One region of the Pseudomonas sp. NY15463 genome, then DNA from elsewhere that is predicted to be linked to it. Evidence: riboswitches for the same ligand, from Rfam matches in the RefSeq annotation. Region 1 holds a riboswitch; the other holds the start of a gene.

Region 1 (5,296 bases):
ATGGTCGCAACAGCGCCGCCGCCGCATCGGGATTGGACGGGAAGTAGAAGTGCACGTAGGAGGCAGTCAACCGGCCCAGGCGATAGACCGCCTCGTTGCCTCGCCCACCGTTGGGGCTCAGGCCTCGAGCGATGGGCTCCAGCACGGTGCTGGTCAGCGAGTGGTGGTAGGTGTGCCCACGCAGGGTGCCTTCGGGCAACTCGACCGCTTGCAGCGCCAGGGCAGCCAAACGCTTCTGCATGGTTGCCTCACCAGGCAGCACACCAAGCAGTTCGGCACGTTCACCGGCCACATCGGTCAGCGCGTCGAGTAGATACAGCATGCCGCCGCACTCTGCCAGCAGTGGCTTGTCCTGGTCATGGTGGGCGCGAATCGCTTCGAGCATCGGCGCGTTGGCCGACAGTGCACGGTGATGCAGTTCAGGGTAGCCACCAGGCAGGTACAGGCTGTCTACCAACGGCAGCTCGCGGTCGTGCAGCGGCGAGAAGAATTCCAGTTGCGCGCCAAGGCTACGCAGTACGTCGAGGTTGGCGCCGTAGAGAAACGCGAAGGCTTCGTCACGGGCCACGCCGATGCGTACGCCGGACAATGATGCCGCGTGGCTGAGGGGGGCGGGCGCAGCGAAGCTCACCGGCGGAGGCAACGTTGCGTCACAGCTGGCGCCCAAGGCTTCGGCGGCGGCGTCCAGGCGAGCGTCAAGGTCGTTCAGCTCGCTGGCCTGCACCAGCCCCAGGTGTCGGCTGGGCAGTTCGATGCCGCGCTCGCGGGACAACCCGCCATACCAGCGCAGGCCTTCAGTCAGGCTACCTTCGAGCAACTGTGCGTGGCGCAAGCTCCCGACGCGGTTGGCCAGCACCCCTGCAAAGGGCAAGTCCGGCTGATAACGCGCCAGGCCAAGGGCCAGGGCGCCAAAGGTCTGGGCCATGGCCGTGCCGTCGATCACCGCCAGCACCGGCACGCCGAAATGCCGGGCCAGGTCCGCGCTGGACGGGGTGCCGTCGAACAGCCCCATCACCCCTTCGATCAGGATCAGGTCGGCCTCCTCGGCCGCCTCCCAGAGCAAGCGGCGGCTCTCGTCAGCGCCGATCATCCACAAGTCGAGTTGGTACACCGGTGCGCCACTGGCACGTTCGAGGATCATCGGGTCAAGGAAGTCCGGCCCGCACTTGAACACCCGCACCTTGCGCCCGAGGTTGCGGTGCAGGCGCGCCAGGGCGGCAGTGACCGTGGTCTTGCCCTGGCCCGAGGCCGGGGCGGCGATCAGAACCGCAGGGCATTGACGCGGCTGACTCACAGTTCAACGCCCTTCTGCGCGCGGATACCGGCCTGGAAAGCGTGCTTGAGCATGCCCATCTCGGTGACGGTGTCGGCCATCTCGATCATTTCGGGCTTGGCCCCACGGCCGGTGACGATCACGTGCTGCATCGGCGGGCGGGCCTGGATGTCGGCCAGTACCTGGTCAAGGTCGAGGTAGCCGTGCTTGAGGGCGATGTTCAGCTCATCGAGCACCACGAACTGTACCGAGGCATCCTGCAACAGCTGGCGCGACACGGCCCAGGCAGCTTCGGCGGCGGCGATGTCACGGGCACGGTCCTGGGTCTCCCAGGTAAAGCCCTCGCCCATCACGTGGTAGCGCACCTGCTCGGGGAAACGGCGGAAGAACAGCTCTTCGCCAGTGCTGTTGCGGCCCTTGATGAACTGCACCACGCCGCACTGCATGCCATGCCCGAGCGCGCGGGCGAGCATGCCGAAGGCCGAGCTGCTCTTGCCCTTGCCGTTGCCGGTCAGTACCAGCAACAAGCCGCATTCGTTGGGGGAATTGGCGATGCGTTCGTCGATGATCGCCTTCTTGCGCTGCATGCGCGCCAGGTGACGTTCGTCGCGTTCGGGGGATTCGCTCATCAGGGGTCTCCGCTGTCTGGCGCCAGGCGGCGACAGGTGAAAGGCGGGCAAACGGAGAACGCGCAGGGGCCGTGGCACAGGCCACATCGCACCGCGCATCACCCTCCGTGATGCCGTTGGCAGTTGCAGGCCGGTCTCCGGGCTCATGAGCGGGCCACAGGCCCTGACCGCGCGCCTTCCCGGGCCTAGGGCCCAGTGGCCTTGCGCGGCCTTCGACTCACCTACCGTTGCGGGGGCAGCGCCGGAATCGCACCTTGCAGGCGCACACCGGCTTCCCAGTTTCACCCCACCAAGCCAAGGCTCGCGAGGCACCTGAAACACGCGGCGAAGGTTAGAGGGTTGCACCGGGAGCGTCAATGAACGAAGGCCCGACTGAACCGGACCAATGGCCAATCTACCGGCTTGTGCCACACTGAGGGCAGTGATATCACTTAGCCAGCACTTAGGCGAATATCAAAACAAGAACAAGGAGCGCTGCATGCAGGGTCTAATCATCAACAACCCGAACCTCGAATTCCTGCGCCCGGCACTGGAACGTTGGGTCGACTGCATCGACCGCTTCAACCAGTTCCAGGGCGATAACGATGCGCCCTACTGGCATGGCACCACGGCCAACGTGGGCTTGCTCGCCGCCGCCGCCTGGCAAGGTGAACTGGTGGCACTGCCGCAATCGACCAGCAAGAAACAGCGTGATGAAGGCGACCGCGAAGGCCGCTGCGACCTGACCCTCTGCAGCGCCGAGGCGACGATTCACCTGCATGCAGGTCAACGCTGGCCGCGCCTAGCCCGCCTGGACCTGTCCGCAGCACTGCTGGAAACGTCCCTGCAGGCCAAATGTATCGCCTACGCCAGCCAACTCAAGGCCGGTGCGCTGTTCGCCACGCCCTGGAAAGCCGGCCAGCACGCCAGTCCCGAGGAACTGCAAGACCTGGTCGACGACCTGCACAAGCACAGTGCCTGCGCGGTGGCCTGGTACTTCCCCTATGCCTATCGCAAGCTGCACAACGAATTGGGGCAATACTTCCCCGGCGTGGCGCTGCTGCTCAAGCAGGCCTGAAGGGAAACCGCGCGCAGGCTTGCGCAAAAACGGCGTGTCGTGCGCCGACCGCAGGCCTTGGCGGGTAGCGACGGGCTACGTGATCTGGTTCATCTGCCAGGCCCGAAGCACCTGGCAAGCGCGGAAACTTATGGGTTCTGCGCCAGATGCCCCGCAGGCAGCACGCGCTTGGCTTGCAAGTAAGCCTTCGACCAATAGCTGTTGGACAGATAATCCAGACGCACCGTGCCGCCGGTAGAAGGTGCGTGCACGAAACGGCCTTCGCCTACGTAGATGCCAGCATGGCTCACCTGCCCGCCGCCATTGGTGGCGAAGAACACCAGATCGCCAGATTGCAGGGCATTGATCGCCACGCTTGGCGCGCGCATGCCAATCATGTCACGGGTGGTGCGCGGCAAGCTGATGCCAGCGGCGTCGCGGTACACATAGCCGATCAGGCCGCTGCAGTCGAAACCCGAGTCCGGGGTATTACCGCCCCAACGATAGGGCGTTCCCACCAGACCAATCGCGCGAAACAGCACATCTTCGGCCACCGGCGAGGACGGTTGCGACTGATTGAAGGTGACGGGAGGATAGACCGGCGCCGGGGCCGGAACATGGCTGGAACAGGCCGCCAGCAGGGCCACCAGCCAAAGCAATGCGAAACGCGCCAACATCGCCATGATCGAACATCCTGTCGTGAATACTCCGGCCGCAGCCGAAGGCGAAAAGAGTTGAGAAATTAGATTAGACGCTTTCTGTAAATGCGCACGGCGGCGAGCTTTTCAGCTACGCCGCCGTGGCAGGGTACAGCATTTTGACATCAAATCAATTGCGCGAGAGCGTGGTGCTCGGGGCCATCGCCAGGGCGCGCTTGGCTTCGATGAAGGTCTTGCTCCAGTAGCGATCGCTCAGGTTGTCGATGCGCACACCACCGCTGCGGCGGCTGCTGGAGTGGATGAACTGGTTGTCGCCCAGGTAGATGCCGGCATGGCTGACGCGACCACGGCCGTTGGTGCTGAAGAACAGCAGGTCACCCGGCTTGAGCTTGTTGCGTGCGACCTTGGGGGCATCGACGTTGATCATTTCGCGAGTCGAGCGCGGCAGGTTCATGCCTGCTTCTTCGCGGAACAGGTAGCCGATGAAACCGCTGCAGTCGAAGCCGGACTTCTCGGAAGTACCGCCGAAGCGATAGCGGGTACCGATCAGCGACATACCACGCTCGAGGATGCTGTCGGCCAGCACCGGAAGCTGATAAGGCTTGCTGTTGCTGGAGAAGGCGTCGAGGTCTTCTTCATTAGCCAGCTCTTCCTCGGTGAATACGGAAGAGGTGGGCGCCTTGATCTTGGCCGATTGCTCGGCGACCAGGCGATGATCCTGTGATTGAGTGGCCGGACCTTGGGAGGCGCAACCGAACAGCAGGGTGGCAAGTGCAAGTGGCACGAGGGGTGCGAAGCGCTTCAGCATGGGCACGACCGTGTCTGTAGTCCTTTAGAAGGTGGAAACTATGCCCTCTATCGTGACCATTTGCAAATTTTATCGAAAAACATGTGACTTTTGCGTTTTTCCGCTCTGGTGCCGTGTTTTCAAGGGCTTACCAGCCCAGGGTTTCCTTGAGAAACGGAATGGTCAGCTTACGCTGGGCTTGCAACGAGGCCTGATCGAGGCGTTCGAGCAGGTCGAACAGTGCGCTCATGCTGCGCGTGCCACGGGTGAGGATGAAGTGGCCGACCTCGTCGGTCAGGTGCAGGCCGCGACGCGAGGCGCGCAGTTGCAGGGCACGCAGCTTGTCCTCGTCGGACATGCCGCGCATCTGGAAAATCAACGCCAGGGTAAGCCGTGACTTGAGGTCGGCCAGCTTGATCGGCAACTCGCGCGGCGAGCTGGAGGCGGCTAGCAACAGGCGCCTGCCACTGTCACGCAGGCGATTGAACAGGTGGAACATGGCCTCTTCCCAATCGGCCTTGCCGGCGATCACGTGCAGGTCGTCGATACACACCAATTCGTACTGTTCGAGGTGATCGAGCAGTTCGACGCCACGTTCGAGCAGTTGCGCCAGCGGCAGGTACACCGCCGGCTCGCCCAGTTGCTGGAAGCGCTGGGTGGCAGCTTGCAGCAGGTGGGTACGCCCCACGCCCTGCTTGCCCCACAGGTAGATGAGGCTTTCGGTCCAGCCGGCGTCGGCTTCGCACAGCCGCTCGACATAGCCCAATGCCGCGGCATTGGCGCCCGGGTAGTAGTTGATGAAGGTGGCGTCATCGCGCAGACGCACACCCAAGGGCAACTGGATCGGTTTCATGCTCGCGGGTGGTCGCAGGGACCACAGGGGGCCTTTGATGAACAGTGTGCAAAGTCTAT
Region 2 (5,296 bases), on a different contig from region 1:
CGCGGGCGATCCAGCAGGCTCAACGGCAAAATCTCGAAGTCATCGACCCGCTGGCTGCCAGTGGCCCATACCGGGCGTACGCCCATCAGCGCCATGGCCTGGGCGATGTCGTCGCCACCGGTGCGCATGGTGGCAGTGCCCCATACCGACAGGCCCAACTGGCGCAGGTGGTCACCGTGGTCTTGCAGATGGCGCTCCAGAATCAGGTTGGCCGACGCCCAACCCAAGCGCCAGGCCGTGGTGGTGGGCAGGTTGCGCACATCGACCGTGTAGAAATTGCGCCCAGTCGGCAGTACGTCCAGGCGTCCACGGCTGGGGGCACCGCTGGGCCCTGCGGACACGAAACGCCCGGCCAGTGCCGCCAGCACACCCTCGATTTCCGCAGCGCCACAGGCATCCAGTTGCGGCGCCACCTGCTCGGCCAGCGCTTGCAAGACCTGGCGCACCGGTTCCCAGTCCTCCTGCGTGGGCAGTGCCAGCGTACCGTCCAAGGTCTGTTCGATGAGCGCCAGTGCCAGTTGCTCCAGACGCTCACGGGTGTCACCGGCAGTACGCCATAGCGCTGCGTCCTGTGCTTGCAGCATCGCCGGACGCGGCCCCTCCCACGGCAGACCCAGGTCACAATCCAGTGGGTCGATGCCCAACGCCAACGCCTTGGCCAGGCTGCGGATCAGGCTGGCGTTGCCGCCCTTGCCATCGCCGCGCTCGACCCGCAACAGCGCCAGCAGCGTGTCACGGCGCAGACGGCCCTCGGGCGACTGACCGAAAATGTGCAGCCCATCGCGGATCTGCGACTCTTTCAGGTCGCACAAGTAGGTGTCCAGGCGTGGCAGCCAGACCGCCGCGTCGTCGAGCTGGCCTTCGAGCGCAAGCTCGCGGTCGATATGGTTGGCCTTGACCAGTTCGAGGATATCGCGCTGCAACTCACGCGCGCGGCGCGGGTCGAGCAACTGCGCTTCATAGTACTCGTCGGCCAGTTGCTCCAAATGGCGCAGCGGGCCATAGGATTCGGCGCGGGTCAGCGGCGGCATCAGGTGATCGATGATCACCGCCTGGGTACGGCGCTTGGCTTGGGCGCCCTCGCCCGGATCGTTGACGATGAACGGATAGATGTTTGGCAGCGGCCCCAACAGCGCGTCCGGCCAGCATTGATTGGACAGCCCAACGCCCTTGCCCGGTAACCATTCGAGGTTGCCATGCTTGCCCACGTGAATCACCGCGTCGGCAGCGTAGCCGTTGCGCAGCCAGAAATGAAACGCGAGGTAGCCGTGCGGCGGCACCAGGTCCGGGTCGTGGTAGACCGCGCTGTGATCGACCTGATAGCCCCGTGCTGGCTGGATGCCAACGAAGGTCAGGCCGTAGCGCAGGCCCGCCACCATCATGCGCCCGGCGCGATACATCGGGTCCTGTTCAGGCGCGCCCCAGCGCTCGAGTACGGCGCGCTGGTTGGCCTCAGGCAAGGCGGCGAAGGCGGCGTGGTAATCGGCCATGCTCAGGCTTTGGGCGCAGGGGCGCTGGTCGAGGTGGTCCAGGTCGTTGGTCACTCCGCCCAGCAACTGGTGGATCAGTTGCGTGCCGCTGTCCGGCAGACCGGCCACCGGATAGCCCTGGGCTTGCAGAGCGTTGAGGATGTTCAGCGCCGCGCCCGGAGTGTCCAGGCCTACGCCGTTGCCAATGCGCCCATCGCGAGTCGGGTAGTTGGCCAGCACCAGGGCCACGCGTTTTTCCTGATTGTCCAGGCGCTGTAGCACCACCCAGCGCCGGGCAAGCTCGGCGACAAAATCCATGCGTTCGGGATGCGCGCGGTAACACACGACATCCGACTGGCTGCGCTCGCTGCGCCAGGCCAGGTCCTTGAAACTCACAGGTCGGGTGATGATGCGCCCGTCCAGCTCCGGCAAGGCGATATGCATGGCCAGGTCCCGGGCACCCAGGCCCTGCTCGCTCTGCTCCCAGGCTGGCTGGTTGTCCTGGGCACAGATTGCCTGCAGCACCGGTACGTCGCGACGCAGTGGACGCAAGTTGGGCCGCTCGGGGCTGGACAAGGCGAACCCTGTGGTGTTGATCACCACCTGCGCCTGCACCTCATCGAGCCACTGCTCGACCTGATCCAGGCAACCGGCCTCCTTGAGACTGGCCACGGCAATCGGCAGCGGGTTCAGGCCACAGGCCTGTAAACGCTGGCAGAACACGTCGATGAACGCGGTGTTGGCTGCCTGCAAGTGCGAGCGATAGAACAACAACGGCGCCACCGGCCATTGTGGGTTCCATTCGGCGTACCAGTCCTGTAGCTGCGCGCTGGGCCTGGCCGGGTGGTACACCGCCGTGCGCGGCAACGGCTGCGGTTCATCCCAGGCGTAGTCACGTCCAAGCCACTGGCTGGCCAGGCAGTTGAACAGGTTGACGGCGTTCGCCTTGCCACCCTGGCGCAGGTAGTGCCAGAGGCGCTCGGCCTGCTCGCCGCGCACGCTGCCGAGCCCCGTGAGTTCGGGATCGGGGCGGTCGTCGCCGGGCACCAGGATCAGGTGCACGCCACGGCTGGCCAGTTCCACCAGTTGCTCGACACCGTAGCGCCAGTAACCCACGCCGCCGTGCAGGGAGACCAGGATCACCTTGGCATGGCGCAACACCTGGTCGACATACAGGTCGACCGATGCGTGGTTCTGCACCTGCATCGGGTTGGCCAGACGCAGGCTGGGGAAATCGTCCGGCAACTGCTCGGCGGTATCGGCGAGCAGTGCCAGGTGCGAATCGCCGCTGCAGAGAATCACCAGCTCTGCCGGGGTCTGGCCGAGGTCGGCGATGCTGTCGTCCGGCACGAAGCCGCCGGGCTGGGTCCGCAGCAGGTGCATCGGTCAGGCGCCCAGGGCCTGGCGCAAGCGCGCCTCCAGCTGATTGGCGTCCAGATCCTGGCCAATCAGTACCAGACGGGTGATGCGCGGCTCATCCTGACGCCAGGCGCGGTCGAAGTGCTTGTCGAAACGCGTACCCACGCCCTGGATCAGCAGACGCATCGGCTTGCCGGGGATGGCGGCGAAGCCCTTGGCGCGCAGGATGCCGAACTCGGTGACCAATTGGTTCAGGGCCTCGAGCAGCAGGCCTTCGTCGGCCTCGGGCAGGTCGATGGAAATGGAATCGAAGGCGTCATGGTCGTGGTCGTCGTGCTCATCGCCGTCATGGTGCGAGTCGTGGTGGGTGCGACGACCATCGATGTGCGCCTCGGACTGCGCGCCCACGCCCAGCAGCACGTCCAGCGGCAGACGACCGCTGCTGGCTTCGATCACCTTGACCGCTGGCGGCAGCTCTTCGGCCACCTCGGCACGCACCTTGGCCAAGCCCTCGGCGTCGATCAGGTCGGCTTTGTTCAGCACTACCAGGTCGGCGCTGGCCAGTTGGTCGGCGAACAGTTCATGCAGGGGCGATTCGTGGTCCAGGTTGGGGTCGAGCTTGCGCTGGGCATCCACCTGCTCGGGGTAGGCGGCGAAGGTGCCGGCAGCCACGGCTGGGCTGTCGACCACGGTGATCACCGCATCGACGGTGCAGGCGTTACGGATTTCAGGCCACTGGAAGGCCTGCACCAGCGGTTTGGGCAGTGCCAGGCCGCTGGTTTCGATGAGGATGTGATCCAGGTCGCCGCGGCGTGCCACCAGTTCGCGCATCACCGGGAAGAACTCTTCCTGCACGGTGCAGCACAGGCAGCCGTTGGCCAGCTCGTAAACCCGGCCGTTGGCTTCTTCTTCGCTGCAGCCGATGCTGCATTGCTTGAGGATTTCGCCGTCGATGCCCAGCTCGCCGAACTCATTGACGATCACCGCGATGCGGCGGCCCTGGGCGTTGTCGAGCATGTGGCGCAGCAGCGTGGTTTTACCCGAGCCGAGAAAGCCGGTGACGATGGTGACGGGAAGCTTGGCCAGTGTTTTCATGTCGCAGTGCCCTTGGCAGCTATGGCGCGGGCAAGCGGTACGACAGCCACGGGCGTTGCCGGCCGGGCGCGTTCGCCACCGGATCACCCCGCCCGGTTGAATGTCGAAAACGTCGCGAGGCAGGTCTCCTGGCTTGCACGGTGCCGGCCAAAGCCGACCGGCTGGCGCCTTCCCGCGCGCTGCGCAGTGGCTGTGCCAGACCTTTGAGTGCCTACAGTTGCGGGGGCAGCCGCGGCTTCTACCGCGTTCCCGTCTTAGCTCCGGCGCGCGCCGGAGAACCTCGAACCGGCAAGGCTACGCAGTGCTCGCACGACGGTCAACCGCCCGACACGATTGACGCACGTCCGGCCGCGTGATTTGCTAGCGCCCTTGCGTCAAGGTGCCCCTTTGGGGGTGAAACGGGAAACCGGTGCGTCGTGCGTCTATCGAAAAGGCCCGACAAGGCCGGTGCTGCCCCCGCAACGGTAAGCGAGCAAGGCGTCTGATCCACTGTGCCAGTAGTCCGGCATGGGAAGGTGACGCCAACGCTGGAGCCAGGCTCCACCTCGCCAGCCCGGAGACCGGCCTTGCGTGCTACCAACACCCCGCGGTGGGCGGGCGCTGTCGTACTCCCTGGGCCATTTCGCGCCCGGGGCCGCCGCGCTTGCCCGTTGCCAAAACAAAAGCAGCAGAGGAACGCGTCATGCCTATCAGCAGTGCCAAACACAGCATCGCCACCCCGGTTACCCTCAGCCAGCGTCTGGTCATCGCGGTGGGCGCCTGCCTGCTGGGCCTGAGCCTGGTATATTTCGCCGGTTTCTCGCACATCGAGGCGGTACACAACGCTGCTCACGACACCCGCCACAGCGCCGCATTCCCCTGCCACTGAGTAGCCCAGCATGATCATGCGCATTGCCCGCACGGCGGGTTTCAGCGGGCTGCTCGCCGCCCTGCTGTTGACGTTGCTGCAGAGCTTCTGGGTGGCCCCGCTGATTCTGCAGGCAGAAACCTACGAAAGCGCCGCACCAGTCACCGAACACCACGAACACGGCAATGCCACTGCGACCCACGAACATGAACACAGCGCCGAAGCCTGGGCGCCGGAAGACGGCTGGCAACGGGTGCTGTCCACCACCGGTGGCAATCTGGTGGTTGCCGTGGGGTTCGCGCTGATCCTAGTGGCCCTGTATAGCTTGCGCGCCCCCGGCCGGACCAGCACGGGCGCTTGGTGGGGCCTGGCCGGCTTTGCAGTGTTCTGTCTGGCACCGACCCTGGGCCTGCCGCCGGAACTGCCAGGCACTGCCGCCGCCGATCTGGGGCTGCGCCAAAGTTGGTGGATCGGCACTGCGGCCGCTACGGCCGCAGGCCTGGCACTGCTGGTGTTCGCCCGGCAT

What was found. Region 1 has a riboswitch for cobalamin ahead of cobO (cob(I)yrinic acid a,c-diamide adenosyltransferase). Riboswitches for the same ligand answer to the same signal wherever they lie in the genome.
Region 2: linked by a shared signal. The riboswitch ahead of cobW (cobalamin biosynthesis protein CobW) and the one ahead of cobO (cob(I)yrinic acid a,c-diamide adenosyltransferase) in region 1 are both predicted to bind cobalamin.

What each region holds. Positions count from the first base shown of each region.
Region 1 covers NZ_JBLUQD010000010.1:52,406-57,701, reverse strand. Annotated here, with positions in the region: gene ACNFIC_RS22440 (cobyrinate a,c-diamide synthase) at 1-1,294, opposite strand, end outside; gene bluB (5,6-dimethylbenzimidazole synthase) at 1-2, opposite strand, end outside; gene cobO (cob(I)yrinic acid a,c-diamide adenosyltransferase) at 1,291-1,902, opposite strand; cobalamin riboswitch at 2,013-2,233, opposite strand; gene ACNFIC_RS22430 (hypothetical protein) at 2,381-2,959, shown strand; gene ACNFIC_RS22425 (C40 family peptidase) at 3,088-3,621, opposite strand; gene ACNFIC_RS22420 (C40 family peptidase) at 3,767-4,405, opposite strand; gene hda (DnaA regulatory inactivator Hda) at 4,533-5,237, opposite strand.
Region 2 covers NZ_JBLUQD010000009.1:135,432-140,727, forward strand. Annotated here, with positions in the region: gene cobN (cobaltochelatase subunit CobN) at 1-2,852, opposite strand, end outside; gene cobW (cobalamin biosynthesis protein CobW) at 2,856-3,923, opposite strand; cobalamin riboswitch at 4,024-4,221, opposite strand; cobalamin riboswitch at 4,284-4,507, shown strand; gene ACNFIC_RS21980 (CbtB domain-containing protein) at 4,606-4,791, shown strand; gene ACNFIC_RS21985 (CbtA family protein) at 4,802-5,296, shown strand, end outside.